4 regions of the Arthrobacter sp. Cza30 genome follow, and region 3 is predicted to be linked to each of the others. Evidence: riboswitches for the same ligand, from Rfam matches in the RefSeq annotation. Region 3 holds a riboswitch; each other region holds the start of a gene.

What was found. Region 3 has a riboswitch for thiamine pyrophosphate ahead of AC5RVZ_RS00925 (ECF transporter S component). Riboswitches for the same ligand answer to the same signal wherever they lie in the genome.
Region 1: linked by a shared signal. The riboswitch ahead of AC5RVZ_RS31140 (YkoF family thiamine/hydroxymethylpyrimidine-binding protein) and the one ahead of AC5RVZ_RS00925 (ECF transporter S component) in region 3 are both predicted to bind thiamine pyrophosphate.
Region 2: linked by a shared signal. The riboswitch ahead of AC5RVZ_RS06355 (ECF transporter S component) and the one ahead of AC5RVZ_RS00925 (ECF transporter S component) in region 3 are both predicted to bind thiamine pyrophosphate.
Region 4: linked by a shared signal. The riboswitch ahead of AC5RVZ_RS08300 (NtaA/DmoA family FMN-dependent monooxygenase) and the one ahead of AC5RVZ_RS00925 (ECF transporter S component) in region 3 are both predicted to bind thiamine pyrophosphate.

What each region holds. Positions count from the first base shown of each region.
Region 1 covers NZ_JBNHGA010000014.1:42,323-44,510, reverse strand. Annotated here, with positions in the region: gene AC5RVZ_RS31145 (ECF transporter S component) at 1-415, opposite strand, end outside; gene AC5RVZ_RS31140 (YkoF family thiamine/hydroxymethylpyrimidine-binding protein) at 432-1,103, opposite strand; TPP riboswitch at 1,136-1,246, opposite strand; gene AC5RVZ_RS31135 (adenylosuccinate synthase) at 1,413-2,188, opposite strand, start outside.
Region 2 covers NZ_JBNHGA010000002.1:236,802-238,989, reverse strand. Annotated here, with positions in the region: gene AC5RVZ_RS06370 (MrpF/PhaF family protein) at 1-229, shown strand, start outside; gene mnhG (monovalent cation/H(+) antiporter subunit G) at 219-743, shown strand; gene AC5RVZ_RS06360 (DUF4235 domain-containing protein) at 853-1,113, opposite strand; TPP riboswitch at 1,283-1,416, shown strand; gene AC5RVZ_RS06355 (ECF transporter S component) at 1,459-2,079, shown strand; gene AC5RVZ_RS06350 (ABC transporter ATP-binding protein) at 2,088-2,188, shown strand, end outside.
Region 3 covers NZ_JBNHGA010000001.1:223,388-225,575, reverse strand. Annotated here, with positions in the region: gene AC5RVZ_RS00930 (ABC transporter ATP-binding protein) at 1-191, opposite strand, end outside; gene AC5RVZ_RS00925 (ECF transporter S component) at 193-837, opposite strand; TPP riboswitch at 828-939, opposite strand; gene AC5RVZ_RS00920 (D-alanyl-D-alanine carboxypeptidase family protein) at 978-2,188, shown strand, end outside.
Region 4 covers NZ_JBNHGA010000002.1:640,113-642,300, forward strand. Annotated here, with positions in the region: gene scpC (succinyl-CoA:acetate CoA-transferase ScpC) at 1-1,071, shown strand, start outside; TPP riboswitch at 1,139-1,248, shown strand; gene AC5RVZ_RS08300 (NtaA/DmoA family FMN-dependent monooxygenase) at 1,279-2,188, shown strand, end outside.

The DNA of each region.
Region 1 (2,188 bases), on a different contig from region 3:
CGAACAGCCCGGACAGGGCGTAGGTAAGCCAGCCGTAGGAACGATAGCGGGTGGCCGCGAACGGGATCTCACTGCCAACGCCCTGGATGGCGGCCGCGACGAACAGCAGCGGACCGACGGCGGAGCCCAGGAACACCACCTCTATCACCGAGGCCAAAACCTCGGCCAGGACACCGGCGAAGGGACGCTGGACGATGGCGATGGCGATCGGAGCCACCAGGAGCCAGCTTCCGGCCAGGAAGTGCTGCGATAGGTCTCCGGCCGGACCCATCAGCAGGGACAGGGCGGTCCAGGCCTGGACGAAGACCCAGTAGAGGAAACCGAAGACGACGCCCAGGACAACCAGGAGGACGAGGTCCTTTAGGGTCCAGGCACCGCGCGGGAGGGCATGCTGCTGCGACGACGATGATGGCATGACTGGTCCTTCCGCTTCAGGAGGCGCTGGGGCTGTTGATGGAGAGCGTGGCGTGGGTCGTCACGTGCTGGACGGACCGGCCCACCAGTATCCAGCCGGCGGCAATGGTCTGCAGCACCTGGGCGACGTCGCCGTCCAGGCGGGTGACGAAGTGCTCCGCCTGCACCGCGACACCCGTGGACTTCGCGTAGTCGATGGCGGCGTAGATATCGCGCATGTGGTCCGCCGAGGAACCGCCGGTACCGCCGTCGGCCAGGGGATAAAGCGCCCAGTCGGCGGCGGCCTCGATTCCCGTGGGTTCCAGTTCCGGGATCTCGGAGTACAGGGCCGCGCCGCCCTCGGGTATCTCGCAGCTGACGCCGCCCGGGCAGCCCCGGGACAGGAGCACGGAGGCCGAGACATGTGCCCCGGTGCGTCCCGCCGCGGCAATGACCTGGCTCAGGTAGCGCAGCACATCCTGCTCGGTGCCGGTCAGGTAGGTGCTCACCTTGCCGGTCTGCACGTCGAGGCCGGTGGAGTCGGCCTGGTCCAGTGCCGCCAGGATGACGTCGGCGTAGTTGTCGGCCATGACCGCCAGGGTCAATCTCGCGCCCACGCCGAACTCGCGGGGAGTGGCGGTGAACTTGTCGCTGCCGACGGCAGCAGTGGGGGTGTTCGTCGCTGTGACGATCGAGTCTGATGTTCGCATGTCGCGCCCTTAGGTTCGTTAAACGGGGCACGGGTAGTAAAGAGTCAACGTCCCTGCGCTGGCATGATCCAGATCAGGTTCGACGGTCGAAACTTGAGAAGTTTCCTCTCAGCCCGGCTCACCGGACTCCCGTGTTGCCCACGAGTCTAACCCATCGCGCGCGGTAGAGGCGAAAGGTTTCAACGGCCTGAAAGGGGCTGTGAAGGCTGGGATGCGACGGGGCGCGGACATCACTGCCCGCGCCCCGCGCTCGTCATCCAGCGGGGACGGCCCGACGCCGAACCGGACGCACCGCCGTCGTTGGTCCTGCTATTCGTTGATCAGGTCCCGCACCACGATGGTCTGGTCGCGGTCGGGGCCAACGCCGATGGCGGAAAACCGGGTGCCGGAGAGTTTTTCGAGCGCCAGCACGTAGTTGCGGGCGTTCTCGGGCAGGTCTTCCAGGGTCCTGGCGCCGGTGATGTCCTCGGTCCAGCCCTCGAAGTACTCGAAGATCGGCTTGGCGTGGTGGAACTCAGTCTGGGTCATCGGCATTTCGTCGTGCCGGATGCCGTCCACGTCGTAGGCGACGCAGACCGGGATCTGTTCGATGCCGGTGAGGACGTCCAGCTTGGTCACGAAGTAGTCCGTGAAGCCGTTGACGCGGGCGGCGTGGCGGGCCAGCACGGCGTCGTACCAGCCGCAGCGCCGCGGCCGGCCGGTGTTCACGCCGAACTCCCCGCCCTTCTTCTGCAGGTACTCGCCCATGTCGTCGAACAGCTCGGTGGGGAACGGCCCGGCGCCCACGCGGGTGGTGTACGCCTTGATGATGCCCACGACGCGGTTGATCCGGGTGGGGCCGATGCCCGAGCCCACGGACGCGCCGCCGGCGGTCGGGTTGGAGGAGGTCACGAACGGGTAGGTGCCGTGGTCCACGTCCAGGAACGTTGCCTGGCCGCCCTCCATCAGCACGACCTTGCCCTCGTCCAGCGCCTTATTCAGCACGTAGGTGGAGTCGATGACCATCGGGCGCAGCCGCTCGGCGAAGGAGAGGAAGTACTCCACGACCTCCTCGACGTGCACGTCCCGGCGGTTGTACACCTTGA
Region 2 (2,188 bases), on a different contig from region 3:
GGCCGCTGTACTGTCGCTGATCCGGCTGGCCCGCGGGCCGTCGCTGCTGGACCGGCTGCTGGCCATCGACGTGCTGCTGGCGATCGTCTGCGCCGGACTCATCGTGGACATGGCCGCCGGCGGCCACATGAACAACCTGACACTGGTTGTCGTCATCAGCGTTGTCGGCTTCATCGGCTCGGTCGCCGTGGCTCGTTTCGTGACGGACGGGCGGCCCCGTGAACACTGACTTGATCCTCGACATCGGGACCGCCGTCTGCCTGATCGCCGGCGCGGGGATGTCCCTGGCCGCGGCCATCGGCCTGCTGCGGTTTCCGGACCTGCTCTCGCGGATGCACGCCGCCACGAAGCCGCAGGTCTTCGGCCTGCTGCTGCTGCTGACGGGACTGGGATTGCAGCTGCGCAGCTGGGTGGCGGTGCCCATACTCCTCATAGCCTGGCTGTTCCAGCTGCTGACCGTGCCGGTGTCCGCCCACATGGTGGGCCGGGCCGGCTACCGCACCAAACACCTGCGCAAGGAAATCCTCAGCGTGGACGACCTCGACGCGGTGGTGGAGGCGGCGGCGGAGGAAGATTCCGTGGCGTCATCCGATGACGCCATGCCTGCCGGTGCCGACACCGGCAGCCGTGCTGTCACCGGCGGCCAGGACGCCGGGAAGCCGGGGGAACGGCGAACCGCGGGGGCGGCGGCCGCTCCCGGGCGGACCGACCAGGACGACGCCGGGCCCGCGGACGCTCCGTAACCTGCCGGCCAAGGGGACCGGGCCGCGGGCGGGCGCCGGCGGCCGGGACCAGAACGCGATGGGGGACGGGCCCGCGGCCCGTCCCCCATCGGAATCCTCAAGGGACCGCTTAGACCATTTCCCGGGTCTTGTCGTAGCGGATGACCGCCTTGGCGGTGGCGCGCTTGGTCAGCACCTGGATCACCCGCGCCACGGTGCCGGACACCACGGCGAAGGCCACCGCCGCCCGCAGGCTGTTCTCCAGGTCATCGTCGCTCTTGGGCGCATCTTTTCCGGTGACCATCTTCCAGACAAGCCCCAGCAGCTGGCTGGCTGCCAGGCCCGCGCCGATACTCACCAGTGTGCCCAAGAGCCTCAACACAACGCTCATGCCCGCTCCCTTCCGGGGCCGCAGCCCCGTCTCAACTGCTGTTCCGGTTCCCAGCCTACTGCCCGGCACCCGCCGGGGCCGTAAGCCCTCGTGCATTTTCCCGGGGTCTGCGCCCGAATGCCCGCCGCTGCGGGCGAGTGTAGACTGGTACGTGCTGCCAGACAGCATCTAGTGACGACAGGGGAGCGTCCGACCGGCCGGTGCACACCGGAGACCGGGAGGGACGCTGAGAGTGCGGATAGACCGCAGACCCTCGAACCTGCTCCGGTTAGTACCGGCGAAGGGAGTCGAGTTCTCGGGGCGCGCCGCGTGGCCGCCCTCCCCTCCTGCAACCAGGAGGATTCCATGAGTACCGTTTCGAATGCACCCGCCACGCCCACCCCTGCCCGGAAGCAGCGTTACGGCTGGCGGGTGGTGGACATCGTCGTTGCCTCGGTGGTCGCCGTGGCCGTCGGCGTCATCTTCTGGGCCTGGTCGGCGGGCTGGCCGCTGATCGAGGGCCTGACCATAGCTTTCCCGCCTTCCGCCGGGCTGTACACCGGCGGCTGGCTGATGGCGGGCGTGCTGGGCGGGCTGATCATCCGCAAGCCCGGCGCCGCCATCTACTGCGAGATGCTGGCGGCGGTTGTCTCCGCGCTGCTGGGCACGAGCTTCGGCATGACCGTCCTGGTCTCCGGCCTGATCCAGGGCCTGGGCGCCGAGGTCGTCTTCCTGCTCTTTCTGTACCGCAGGTTTAATCTCGGCGTGGCGCTGCTGGCCGGCCTGGGCGCAGGCCTGGCGCTGTCGATCAGCGAGAACATCCTCTACAACATGCTGTGGGCCGCCGAATGGCAGCTCGCCTACGTGGGCTTCGCGGCCGTGTCCGGCGTGGTGATTGCCGGGCTGCTGCCGTGGCTGGCGGTCAGGGGCCTGGCGAAGACGGGTGCGCTGTCCTCCTTCGCCGCGGGACGCACGGCAGACGCCTGAGCCGTTTAATGGGAGCGCAGAGTACGACGGCGGCGCCCCGCCCGGTGCCCGTCCTCGCCGAGGGGTGGGGCTGGCGGCATGCCGGCCGCAAGGATCCGGCGGTGCGCGC
Region 3 (2,188 bases):
TCGGCACCGCCGAGAAGGCCCGCGATGCCGGCGAGCAGCGTCGATTTGCCCGCACCGGACGCGCCGAGCAGCAGCACGCGCTCGCCGGGCTCGATCGTGAAGGACACATCGCGCACGGCCGGTGCACGACGCCCGGCGTAGCGCCATCCCCAGCCCGCCGCCGTGATGCGGGCCGGGCGGGTGGTCGGCATGTCAGACCTCGCGGCGCGCTTCGCGTCCGGCCGCGAAGCGGTTCAGCGCCCCCGTCGCCGCGAGCGCCCGCACCGCGGCCCATCCGACGACGCCGGCGAGCACCGCCCCGGACGCCAGCACCGACCCGAGGTAGATGAGGTTGAACTCCAGCGTCTTCAGGATGTTCGGCGAGCTGCCGTAGAACAGCTCGAAGATCCACGCGGCCGCAGCGGCGCCCGCGCCGGCGAGGATCGCCACCGGAAGAGTGAACCGCCGGTACAGGAACAGCGCGAAGATGAGCTCCGCGCCGAGCCCCTGCACGAGGCCGGAGAGAACAGTGGACACGCCCCACACGTTCCCGATGAGCATCGACACGATCGCGGCGATCACCTCGACCAGCAGCGCGGCTCCCGGCTTGCGGATGACCAGGCCGCCGATCACGCCGCCGATGAGCCAGATGCCCACGGCGATCCCGCCGAGGCCGGGGGTCAAGCCGTCCATCGCGGTGAACCAGGCATAGCCGACGGTGTTCCAGGCCCAGAACACCAGGCCCAGGGCGACGCCGAGGACGGCGGCCACCACGATGTCGACGACGCGCCAGCGGTAGCGGTTCGTCGGGGTCTTCCCGCCGCGAGCGGAGTCGACGGTGGACGTGGACGTGTGCATATGAACTCCTCCCTGCGCCGGCATGATCCGGATCAGGTTCGACGGTCGAAGCGTGGATCGCTTCCTCTCAGCCCGGCTCACCGGACTCCCGTGGTTGTGGCCTCGAGTATACCGCCGCGCGTGCGGGGTATCTTGAGCGAGTGACACTGGACGACGCTCCCCCGCGCACGCGCCGCGAACGGCGCGCGCGGACGGGTGCGATCCCGGTCCTGTCCGGCGACGCGGCGCAGGGAGAGGCGGCCCCGCCCCGGCAGTCGGACACCGCGGACACCGCGCATCCGGCGCGCAGCGCGGCGCCCGCCGCTGCCGGCGACACCGGGCTCACCGTCGCGTCGCCGCCGGTGCCGGCGGCGACGGCCACCGACACCGCCACGGACGCCTCGATCGGCACCGGCTCCCTCTCGGCACCCGAGTCCCCCGCCGGCGCCGCCACCGCGGCGTTCCGGCCCGCCGAGGTCGTCAGCCGGCCTCGGGCATTGGCGTGGGTCGACGGGAGCACTGTCGGCCGGATGCCGGCTCCGGGCGACCTCACCGCGGCAGCGAGTCCCTACGTGCCCGTCGAGAAGGACCTGCTCGCGAACGCGCCGCGCCGCTCGCCGCTGCGAGCGGGGGTCATCGCCCCGGTGGCGGTCATCGCGGGCCTCCTCGGCGCCTACTCCGGCACCACGCTCCTGTGGCCGCTGCACGCGGTCGCGCCCACCGTGACCGCCGTGCAGGTGCAGCCGGCGGCGGCGCCGGCGGCCGCGCTGACGTGGCCTGCCGAAGGCAGTGCGGCGGTGGCGGTGGACGGCTTCCCCGGCGCCGTGGCCTCCGCGACGGACCCCGACGCGATCGCGAGCATCACCAAGGTCGTGACGGCGCTGGTCGTCCTCGACGAGATGCCGCTGTCGCCCGGCGAGCAGGGTCCGGAGTTCCGCTTCACCGCCGCCGACAGCACCCGCTACTGGCAGTACCGTGCGAACGGCGAGTCGGCGCTCGACGTTCCCGTCGGGGGCGTCCTGACGCAGTATCAGATGCTCGAAGGCATGCTGATCGGCTCGGCGAACAACTACGCCGACCGTCTGGCGCAGAACCTCTGGCCCTCGGATGCCGTCTTCGCGTCCGCTGCTCGCGCGTGGCTGGAGTCGCACGGTGTCCCCGGCGTGACGGTCGTGGAGCCGACCGGCATGGACCCGGGCAATGCCGCCAGCCCGGAGGCGCTCATCGCCCTCGCGCAGAAGGCGCTGGCCAATCCCGTCATCGCCGAGATCGTGGCGAAGCCGTCGGTGCAGCTGCCCGGCGCCGGACTCGTCGAGAACACCAACGGCCTCCTCGCCGACCCGGGCGTCCTGGGCATCAAGACCGGCACGCT
Region 4 (2,188 bases), on a different contig from region 3:
GTGGGCAACAACATGACCTGGCTCCGGCAGGCCAGCCAGGTCATCGTGGAGATCAACAACGCCCAGCCGGTGGGTCTCGAGGGCATGCACGACGTCTACTACGGCACCGCCCTGCCGCCGGAACGCAGGCCCATCCCGCTCGAGCACCCCGACGACCGGATCGGCGAACCCTACCTGCAGGTGGATCCGGACAAGATCGTGGCCGTCGTGCACACCGACGCGCCCGACCGGAACTCCCCCTTCAACCCGCCCGACGACGCGTCGCAGCAGATCGCGGGCCACCTGCTGGACTTCCTGGACCACGAGGTCCGGCGCGGGCGGCTGACCGAGCAGCTGCTCCCGCTGCAGTCCGGCGTCGGCAATATCCCCAACGCCGTGCTGGAAGGCCTGGCGGCCGGCGGCTACCGCGGCCTGACCGCCTACACCGAAGTCATCCAGGACGGCATGCTGCAGCTGCTCAAGGAGGGCGTGCTGCGCATGGCCTCCGCCACGTCCTTCTCGCTCAGCCGCACCGGCCTGGAGGAGTTCAACGCCAACGTCGACTACTACCGCGAGCGCATCATCCTGCGCACCCAGGAAATTTCCAACCACCCCGAGCTGGTCCGCCGGCTGGGCTGCATCTCGCTCAACGGCATGATCGAGGCGGACATCTACGGCAACATCAACTCCACCCACGTGGCCGGCACCAAGGTCATGAACGGCATCGGCGGCTCCGGCGACTTCGCCCGGAACAGCTACCTGTCCGTCTTCATGTCCCCCAGCATGGCCAAGGGCGGGAAGGTCTCCAGCATCGTGCCGATGGCCAGCCACGTCGACCACACCGAGCACGACACGATGATCGTGATCACCGAGCAGGGCCTGGCCGACCTGCGCGGGCTCGCGCCGAAGCAGCGGGCGCGCAAGATCATCGAGACCTGCGCGCATCCGGACTACCGGCCCATGCTCCAGGACTACTTCGACCGGGCCTGCCGGGACAGCTTCGGCAAGCACACCCCGCACCTGCTCGGCGAGGCCTTGTCCTGGCACCAGCGCTTCGTGGAGACCGGCAGCATGCTCCCCGCACAGCAGTAACGGCCGGGAGTATGACGCCGTCGTGCCGGCGGCCTTTCGCCGCCCGGTGCGGCTGCCGGTAGGCTGCTGGCTTGTACACGGGAGTCCGGTGAGCCGGGCTGAGAGGAAGCTTCTCAAGTTTCGACCGTTGAACCTGATCTGGATCATGCCAGCGCAGGGAGCAACCCTCACACCCGTGCCCTGTTCACTCAACAGAAGGGCGCGACAGTGCAGACATCCGACGGCATGCACCTGGTGGCGATGGTCAACCCGCCGACCAGCCAGTATTCCGAGAACTGGCGGCATCCGCTCTCCCGGCGGGACTGGATGAGCGCGGAGTTTTACCTCGATCTGGGCCGGACGCTGGAACGAGGCTGCTTCGACATGCTGTTCCTGCCCGACGCGCTGGCCGTCCCCGAGGACAACGCGGGCGACTACGCCACCACGCTGGTCACCGGCGGCAAGGGCGCCATCTATCTCGACCCCTTGGTCACCCTGTCACTGGTTGCCGGCGCGACCCGGCACCTGGGCTTGGCCGCCACCATCTCCACGACCTTCACCCCTGCCTACACCATCGCCCGGAAGCTGCTCTCGCTGGATCACCTCTCTGGCGGCCGGGTCGCCTGGAACATCGTCACGTCCACCACCGACGCCGAGGCCGCCAACTTCGGCCTGGCCGCCATCCCGCCCAAGTCGGAGCGTTACGACCGGGCCGACGACGTCGTCCAGGCCGTGGTGGACCTATGGGAGACCTGGGAGCCCGGGGCGCTGACACTGGACGTGCCGGGACGCCGGTTTGCGGATCCGGAGCGTGTCCACCGGGTACCGGAACGGTCCCGGTCCGGCGGCGACGAGGGTCCGCTGAGCCGCGGTCCGATCACCCTGCCGCGCAGCCCGCAGGGAAGGCCGGTGCTCATGCAGGCCGGATCCTCCCCGCGCGGCATGGAGTTCGCCGCCCGCTGGGCCGAGGTCGTGTTCGCCGTCGCCGACACTCCGGACGCCATGCGCGCGGTGCGGACCGAACTGCGGGCCCGCGCTGCGGCCGCCGGACGGAATCCGGATCAGCTGGCCGTGCTCCCGGCGGTTCAGCCGATTACCGGTGCCACGCCAGCCGCCGCCCGCGGGGCGCTGCGGGGTC